DNA from 2 places in the Leucobacter sp. 1207-22 genome. Region 2 is predicted to be linked to the other one. Evidence: predicted binding sites of a transcription regulator. Region 2 holds the regulator's gene; the other holds the start of a gene.
The links. Region 2 encodes LexA, which represses DNA repair genes until DNA is damaged. Its sites were predicted from a motif close to TCGAACANNTGTTCGA; they were not measured.

Region 1 (3,407 bases), on a different contig from region 2:
ACCGACGGTGCTCGCGGAGGCCGGGGTGTCTGTGAGTCATAACCCGGTCTCGAACCTCAAACTCGGCTGCGGAATTGCGCCCTTTGCTGGAATGCTCTCTGCTGGCGTTGAAGTCGCTCTCGGGACCGATTCGGTGGCGAGTAATAACTCACTCGACCTGTTCGAAGAGATCAAACTTGCTGCGTTGCTCCCTCGTCGGGAACCCGGTGTCACGGTGACTGCCTCACAGGTCTTGCACGCGGCAACAGCTGGGGGATCCGCCGCCATTGGATTCCCAGAGGCTGGAGTACTCGAGGCAGGCAAGCTCGCGGATGTCATTGCGGTCGATTTTGGTGGCACCGCAGCCGCGCCGATTCGGGCAGCGGAGGCGCTCGCATTTCTTGGCTACGGAGCAACGGGAGCGGACGTACGTGAAGTCTGGGTGGGCGGTCGGCACCTCTATGAAAATGGAAAGCACCTCACACTGGATAAGCATGAGGTGCTTGAGCGCGCCAGATCGGCGCGTGAACGTCTGATCGGTTAGGCAGCGATCGCGAGGTCGCGTCGAGTCAGCGAGATGCGTGCGCCCTCGCCAAGGGGCTCAACGTCAACGTCCCAGCCAGCGCGAGAAATCGTCGCAAGGTCTGAGCGTGCCTCATCGAGGTCAGCAGTTTCTACAATGTAGAGGGTGCGTCCCTCGCTGCGATATACCGATCGCTTTTCAGCCCACGCGGGAATCTGGACGACTCCTGCCTTGGTGTCCTGATCAAGCGCATGGTACGGAGTACGAGCGATTCGCTGCTGAGCAGAAATGTTCTTGAAGGTGTGCATGAGAAGTCCTTTCTTCTTGTGCATTTGGGTTGGTGTGATTACGACGAAGCACAGGTGGGTACACCACGGGTTGGTTCGCCGAAACCGAGCCGGATGCTCGGTGGAGTCGAAAGTCTGGAGTGAAGAACGAGAGCGCGTGGGCCCGGGAGGCGGACCAATCTCAGTTCAAGATGAGGCGCGTGCGCAACGATTTCGAGTTGTTGTCGACTTCTGTAAGAGAAGAAGTCTGTGGAAGAATTCGAGCTGCGAAACGCAAACTCCGACTTAGCCTGTAAGAATAGAACAGGTATTCGATGCATGTCAAGCATTTACTTTTCGCATCGCGCATTTCGAAGGTCAACATCAACTTAGAGGAGTCCCTCATGGCAGCACACAACACCCTGCTCGTCTTCGCACACAGCGACGAAGCAGCTGCGTTCTCTGATGTGCCGCACCTGGTTACGGGTGTGGGCAAGATCAACGCGGCAGTCGGGCTCGCAGACGTGCTTGCTGAGGGCAATATTGATCGCGTTGTCGTGCTCGGCACCGCAGGTGTGGTTGGTGACGGGGACGATCGTCTCGACCTCAACACGATCTACCAGGTGACCGGACTCGTGCAGCACGACTTCGAGCTTGACTCACCGACGATTGAGCCTGACGGCGATGTGATTCTTGCAGCTGAACACACGACGACGATGGCAACCGGCGATCAGTTCGTCAGTGATGATGTGCAGCGCGCGACGATCTCAGGTCTCGGTGCGCAGCTCTGCGACATGGAGGGCTATGCCTACGGCGCGATGTGCGAGCGATTCAACGTGCCGCTTCAGGTCTTCAAGGTGCCTTCAGACTTTGCAGATAGCTCGACCACGCAGGAGGAATGGGACCAGATCGTCGCTCACAAGAGCGAGCAGCTGCGTGCGTTCTGGAACGAGCGCTTTGCGGCGTAACTGCGGTTGCAGCTCCGTAGCTAGTCCGCAGTGACGTATGGCGGCGTGAGCCCGAGTTCGGCGATGCGACGCTCGACGAACTCGGGTATGCCAGCCTTCACCGTCTCAACGTCCTCAATGGTGCCGAAGATCTCAAATCGATAGAGCAACGGAATCTGGAGCTTGTTCGAGATGATGTCTCCTGCAATGCCAAATGCCTCGCCAAAGTTGGTGTTTCCAGCCCCGATGACCCCAATGACGAGATCACGATTCTCTTTAATGTTGAGAAACTCGATGACCTGCTTGGGTACGGCCTTGGTCGCAGGACCAGCGCCATACGTTGGGACGATCAGCACTGACGGCTCAGTGAGGCGGATCATGCCGTCGACGCGAGGTCGGATCGGGATACGTCGCGCAGGAATTCCAAGCTTTTCAACGAACCGGTGGGTGTAGCCACTCACTGAAGAAAAGTAGACAATCATGCTGCTCCTGACCTCGTGCGTCTCTTCAGCCTAGCCCCGAAAAGTGCACGCGCCGGGTGAGTTATCGGCCAGCCGCACTATCTTCATCATGGACCTTGATCTGGCGTTGGAGCTCGTCAACCAGGGCGGCAAATCGGCCGTTGCTTTCGGCAATAGCGGCCTCGAGCTGCGCCGTGTTTACTGCGGTCGGCGAGGTCTCGAGTGCGATCGCGCAATCACGCACAAGGTCGAGCTGAATGGCGATCTGCGCGACGTGGAGCAACACTGGATCATCATCGCTGTTGGTCGCAAGAAACTCTGCCCACGAGCTCAGCGCACGTGAGAGATCCTGCCTGTCACGCAACGCTTGGTCGCGCAACGCCTCAAGCTCAGCATGGCTTGCGTGATCCGCGCCCCCATTGGTGGGGAGCTCGAGCGAACGAGCGACGACGATGCCGCGTGAGAGTTCACTGCGTTGCTCGTCCGCGATTGCGTGCAGGAACTCCGTCAGCGCGAGCCGATTGACTGGCGCCCACCGGCGGGCGTTTGCGCGCGCGAGCGTACTGCGAAGCACGAAGGCGGTGAGTAGGAACGTGATGAGACCACCGACGATGCCTGAGAGAACGACGACCTCGCTCCAGAGCCCGGTACGAAGATCGATCCACAGCACAACGAGGCACGCAATCACGGCGAGTGCCGAGAGAAATCCCTGGCGGATCAACTGACGTCGTGAAGACTGGCGCGTCATGTATTCACTCCCTTGAAAAACGAACCCCTCGCAGGCCACCATATATGGGCGGGCGAGGGGGACGCGGGAGGTCGAGCTTTGGCGTGCTACGCCCCGATGAGCTCGGCAGGCAACTGCGAGGCAGCCGCGGTGTCGAGGCACCAAATCACGTGCGGGTGGCGCTGAAGAATGCTTGCGGGCATGTCTTCTGTCACGTCGCCGGTAATCGCTGCAGCAACGGCAGCAGCCTTCGCTTCGCCGATCGCAATGACGAGCGCGATGCGTGCGTCGAGGATTGTGCCCAGTCCCTGCGTAATCGCCTCAGTGGGTACCTCTTCGACGGAATCGAAGAAGCGCGCGTTGTCTGCAATAGTTTCGTCGGTGAGACTGATGCGGTGCGTGCGCGAGTCGAAGGTTGTTCCTGGCTCGTTGAAGCCGAGGTGGCCGTTGCGGCCGATGCCGAGGATTTGCAGGTCGATGCCGCCCGCCGCCTTGATCGCAGCG
Region 2 (3,407 bases):
CCGTCAAACGCGTCATAAGCGGCGAGAATCGTCTCACGGGTGAGCGGGGTACCCGTTGGATTGTTGGGGCCGCAGATAATGGCAATGTCAGGCTGGTGTTCCGCGAGCGCCGCAGCCACAAATTCGGGGGACAACGCATAATCAGCTGGGCGTGGAACGGCAACCCAGCCGGTGTCAGTACCGTCAGCAAGCAGCGGGTACATGGAATAGGTAGGCGTGAAGCTGAGTAGCGTGCGACCGGGGCCACCAAATGCCTGCAGCACCTGCTGCAGCACCTCATTCGAACCGTTCGCCGCCCAGACCTGCTCAAACGACAATGAATGACCCAGGTAATTAGCAAGCTCGGTGCGAAGCTCGGTGGCCTCCCGATCTGGGTAGCGATTCACGTTACGAACCGCCTGTGCGAGCGAAGCAACAATGTCGGTGAGCACCTCCTCCGAAATTGGATGGGTGTTCTCGTTGACATTCAAGCTCACGGGAACCGGGTCTTGCGGGGCACCATAGGGTGCCTTGCCCACAAGGTTTGATCGGAGGGGAAGATCGCTCAGTTTAGCCACGCTGTTCAGTCTAGCCACGCGAACATGGTGATCGACCGAGCGTTATACGTTTCAGTGGCTACTCAGCACTTGAATAGCGCAAGGGAATCGCGATGGCGTCACCAACCTGAATGTCAACGCCGTTGAGCTGGTTCAGTCGTGCAAGCTCGGCAACAAGATCACGCGGGTCTGCCTGAGGATCAACACTCTCAGCAATTGACCACAGCGAGGCACCGGGGCTCGCGATGACATAGGTGAACTCCTGCTCACTTGTTGCGAGCGTGGCCTGCGCACTCGGAGCCGACATGAGTGCCGCGGCAGCGAGCAGCACAGCAAACAGCAATGCGCCAAGCACACCAAACACCACACGACCACGACGAGTCAGACGGATCTTCATGGGTGCAGCTGCGACTGCACTTCCCGCAGCCGATGTGGTCGTCGCAAGACGCTGCATTGCGTCAAGCTGCTCATGCGGGAAAGACAGTACGGGAGTCATGGTGTTGGTAGTCACGAGCTCTTCCTCCAAAGTTGGTCGTTCTGCGCGTCTCTTTTCGAATTTTCACCAACGCGTTCGAACATCTATTTCGAATATATCTTCGAAGCTTCGAATGCACAACTCTGATATTCGACTTCTTTCGAGCGACACTCGAACACATGTTTGCCGGATATGTCTTTGCAAGTTAGGGTTTCGAAACAACACCCCCACCCAAACACCCACCACCGACATTCCAACTTTTGCCCCGAGTTGCGGGCTTTGTTCGAAGTCGAGAGGAACGGATTCACCATGGCCGATGGCACTGCACGCACCAAGCCCCTCACTGAGAAGCAGCGCGCAATCCTCGAGTTCATTTGCCGTTCGGTTGAAGGCCGGGGGTACCCGCCGAGCATGCGTGAGATCGGCGACGCTGTTGGCCTATCCTCGTTGTCGAGCGTGACGCATCAGCTCAGCCGCCTCGAGGTTGCCGGCTACATTCGGCGCGATCCAAACCGCCCACGCGCGCTCGAGATCTTGATCGAACTTACGGAAACCCGCAACGCTTTGAGTGATGAGCAACCAACCGAGGTTGCAGAGACGAGTTTTGTTCCACTTGTCGGCCAGATCGCCGCAGGTGTACCAATTACCGCAGACCAGCAGGTAGAAGAAGTCTTCCCGCTCCCCCGCCAGCTGGTGGGGGATGGAAACTTGTTCATGCTGAAGGTGGTCGGTGACTCAATGATCGACGCAGCTATCTGTGACGGCGACTTCGTCGTCGTCCGCCAGCAGCGCGAGGCCCAGAATGGCGACATGGTCGCTGCAATGCTCGATGGCGAAGCGACCGTCAAGGTCTTCCGTCGACGCGATGGTCACACCTGGCTACTCCCCCGCAACAGCGCGTTCGAGCCGATTCTTGGCGACCACGCTGAAGTCCTCGGCAAGGTGGTCTCAGTGTTCCGTTCGGTGTGATCCGGCCACCGAACCAGCAAGCAACAGGCGCGGCTCTGCATCATGCAAAGCCGCGCCTGTTGCTTGTCTGCTAGCCAAGCGGATCGCGGAGGAGAAGTCCGAGTTCACGCAGCACCGCGAGCACCTGTTCGTGTCGGTTGAACGTATAGAGGTGGATCGACGGCGCGCCACCAGCGATGAGTTCCTGTGCGAGTTCAACGGTGTGCCTAACGCCGAGCTCCGGAGCAAAACCGCCTGCCTCATGCATAGCTCGTTCGAGGCTGGCGGGAGCTGGTTGCCCCGCCAGCTCGGCAACTTTTCGAAGCTGTGCGCTCGTAGAAACCGGCATGAGTCCCGGCAGGATCGGCAGCCGAACGCCCTGCGCACCCGCATCCGCAACGAAACTCAGGTACTCCTCTGCGTGAAAGAACAATTGCGTGATACCGAGAGATGCACCCGCCTCCTGTTTTGCGAGTAACCATTCAATGTCAGCATTTCGACCGTGTGAGTGTGGGTGCCCATTCGGGTATACCGCGACTGCAGTTCGGCCAACACTCGTGAGCGCAGGTCGCTCTGAGCGCGCCTGAGCGGCGAGCTCAACGAGATCGCGTGCAGACAGCGAGCCGGCAACCTCTGGTGAGGACTCCGTCATGCCGCGCGGCGGATCGCCACGTAGCGCTAAGAAGTCATGAATACCAGCGTCCATGAGTTCGTGAATGATCCGCAAGAGCGACTCACGGTTTTCACGCACCGTTGTGAGATGCGCGAGCGGCAACACATCTGTGTGGCTGCGAAGGTACTTCAGCAGATCAACAGATTCGTCTCGGTGCGATCCGTTCGCCCCATAGGTGACTGAAACAAAGTCTGGGTTTGCTGCAGCAAGGTGTTGCACGGCGTGGCCGAGCGCGAGCGCGGCCGCTCCGGTGCGCGCTGGAAACACCTCAAACGAGAACCTCGTCTTGGTGGGTGCGGATCCCGTGAGCAGTGTCGTGTGATCCGCACTCATTGTGCTCCCCCAGACAGCCGCTCACTTGCCATGTGCGTTCCACGCACGCGGGCAGCAATCTTCGCGAACGCAACGTCACGGGCGTAGTCAGGTGAACCGTGACGAGGCTTTTCATCAATGAGGTACGGTGAAAAGCCGCAGTCATCGGTAGAGCCGAGCAGCTCTGCAGGGATGAAGCGCGCGGCGTTCACCAGTTGATCGCGAACATGTTCAGCAGTCTCGAGGCGTGGGCTCGTCGGGTCGGTCACACCGAGCAGTACCCGCGGGAGCTCACGACCCGCCTCGGCAAGGACGTCGAGTTCGTGACCAACAAGTCGCGCTACGCGGCCAGGGTCCTTCTCACTCGCTGCTTGCATGAGGAAGTAGCCAGCCTCAATCTGGAAGAGTTCGGGAATGAGCGCCGCATAGTCGATATCGGCGCTGTGGGCTGAATCGTTCGCGT

Region 1: the regulator LexA is predicted to act here: its motif matches at 1,089-1,104, upstream of FW756_RS01870 (phosphorylase family protein).

The regions. Positions count from the first base shown of each region.
Region 1 covers NZ_VXCR01000001.1:415,274-418,680, reverse strand. Annotated here, with positions in the region: gene FW756_RS01880 (amidohydrolase) at 1-523, shown strand, start outside; gene FW756_RS01875 (hypothetical protein) at 520-810, opposite strand; gene FW756_RS01870 (phosphorylase family protein) at 1,173-1,736, shown strand; gene nrdI (class Ib ribonucleoside-diphosphate reductase assembly flavoprotein NrdI) at 1,757-2,197, opposite strand; gene FW756_RS01860 (hypothetical protein) at 2,259-2,924, opposite strand; gene FW756_RS01855 (glucosamine-6-phosphate deaminase) at 3,011-3,407, opposite strand, start outside.
Region 2 covers NZ_VXCR01000004.1:113,422-116,828, forward strand. Annotated here, with positions in the region: gene FW756_RS08685 (histidinol-phosphate transaminase) at 1-557, opposite strand, end outside; gene FW756_RS08690 (LysM peptidoglycan-binding domain-containing protein) at 616-1,047, opposite strand; gene lexA (transcriptional repressor LexA) at 1,321-1,980, shown strand; gene FW756_RS08700 (methylenetetrahydrofolate reductase) at 2,051-2,965, opposite strand; gene FW756_RS08705 (hypothetical protein) at 2,962-3,407, opposite strand, start outside.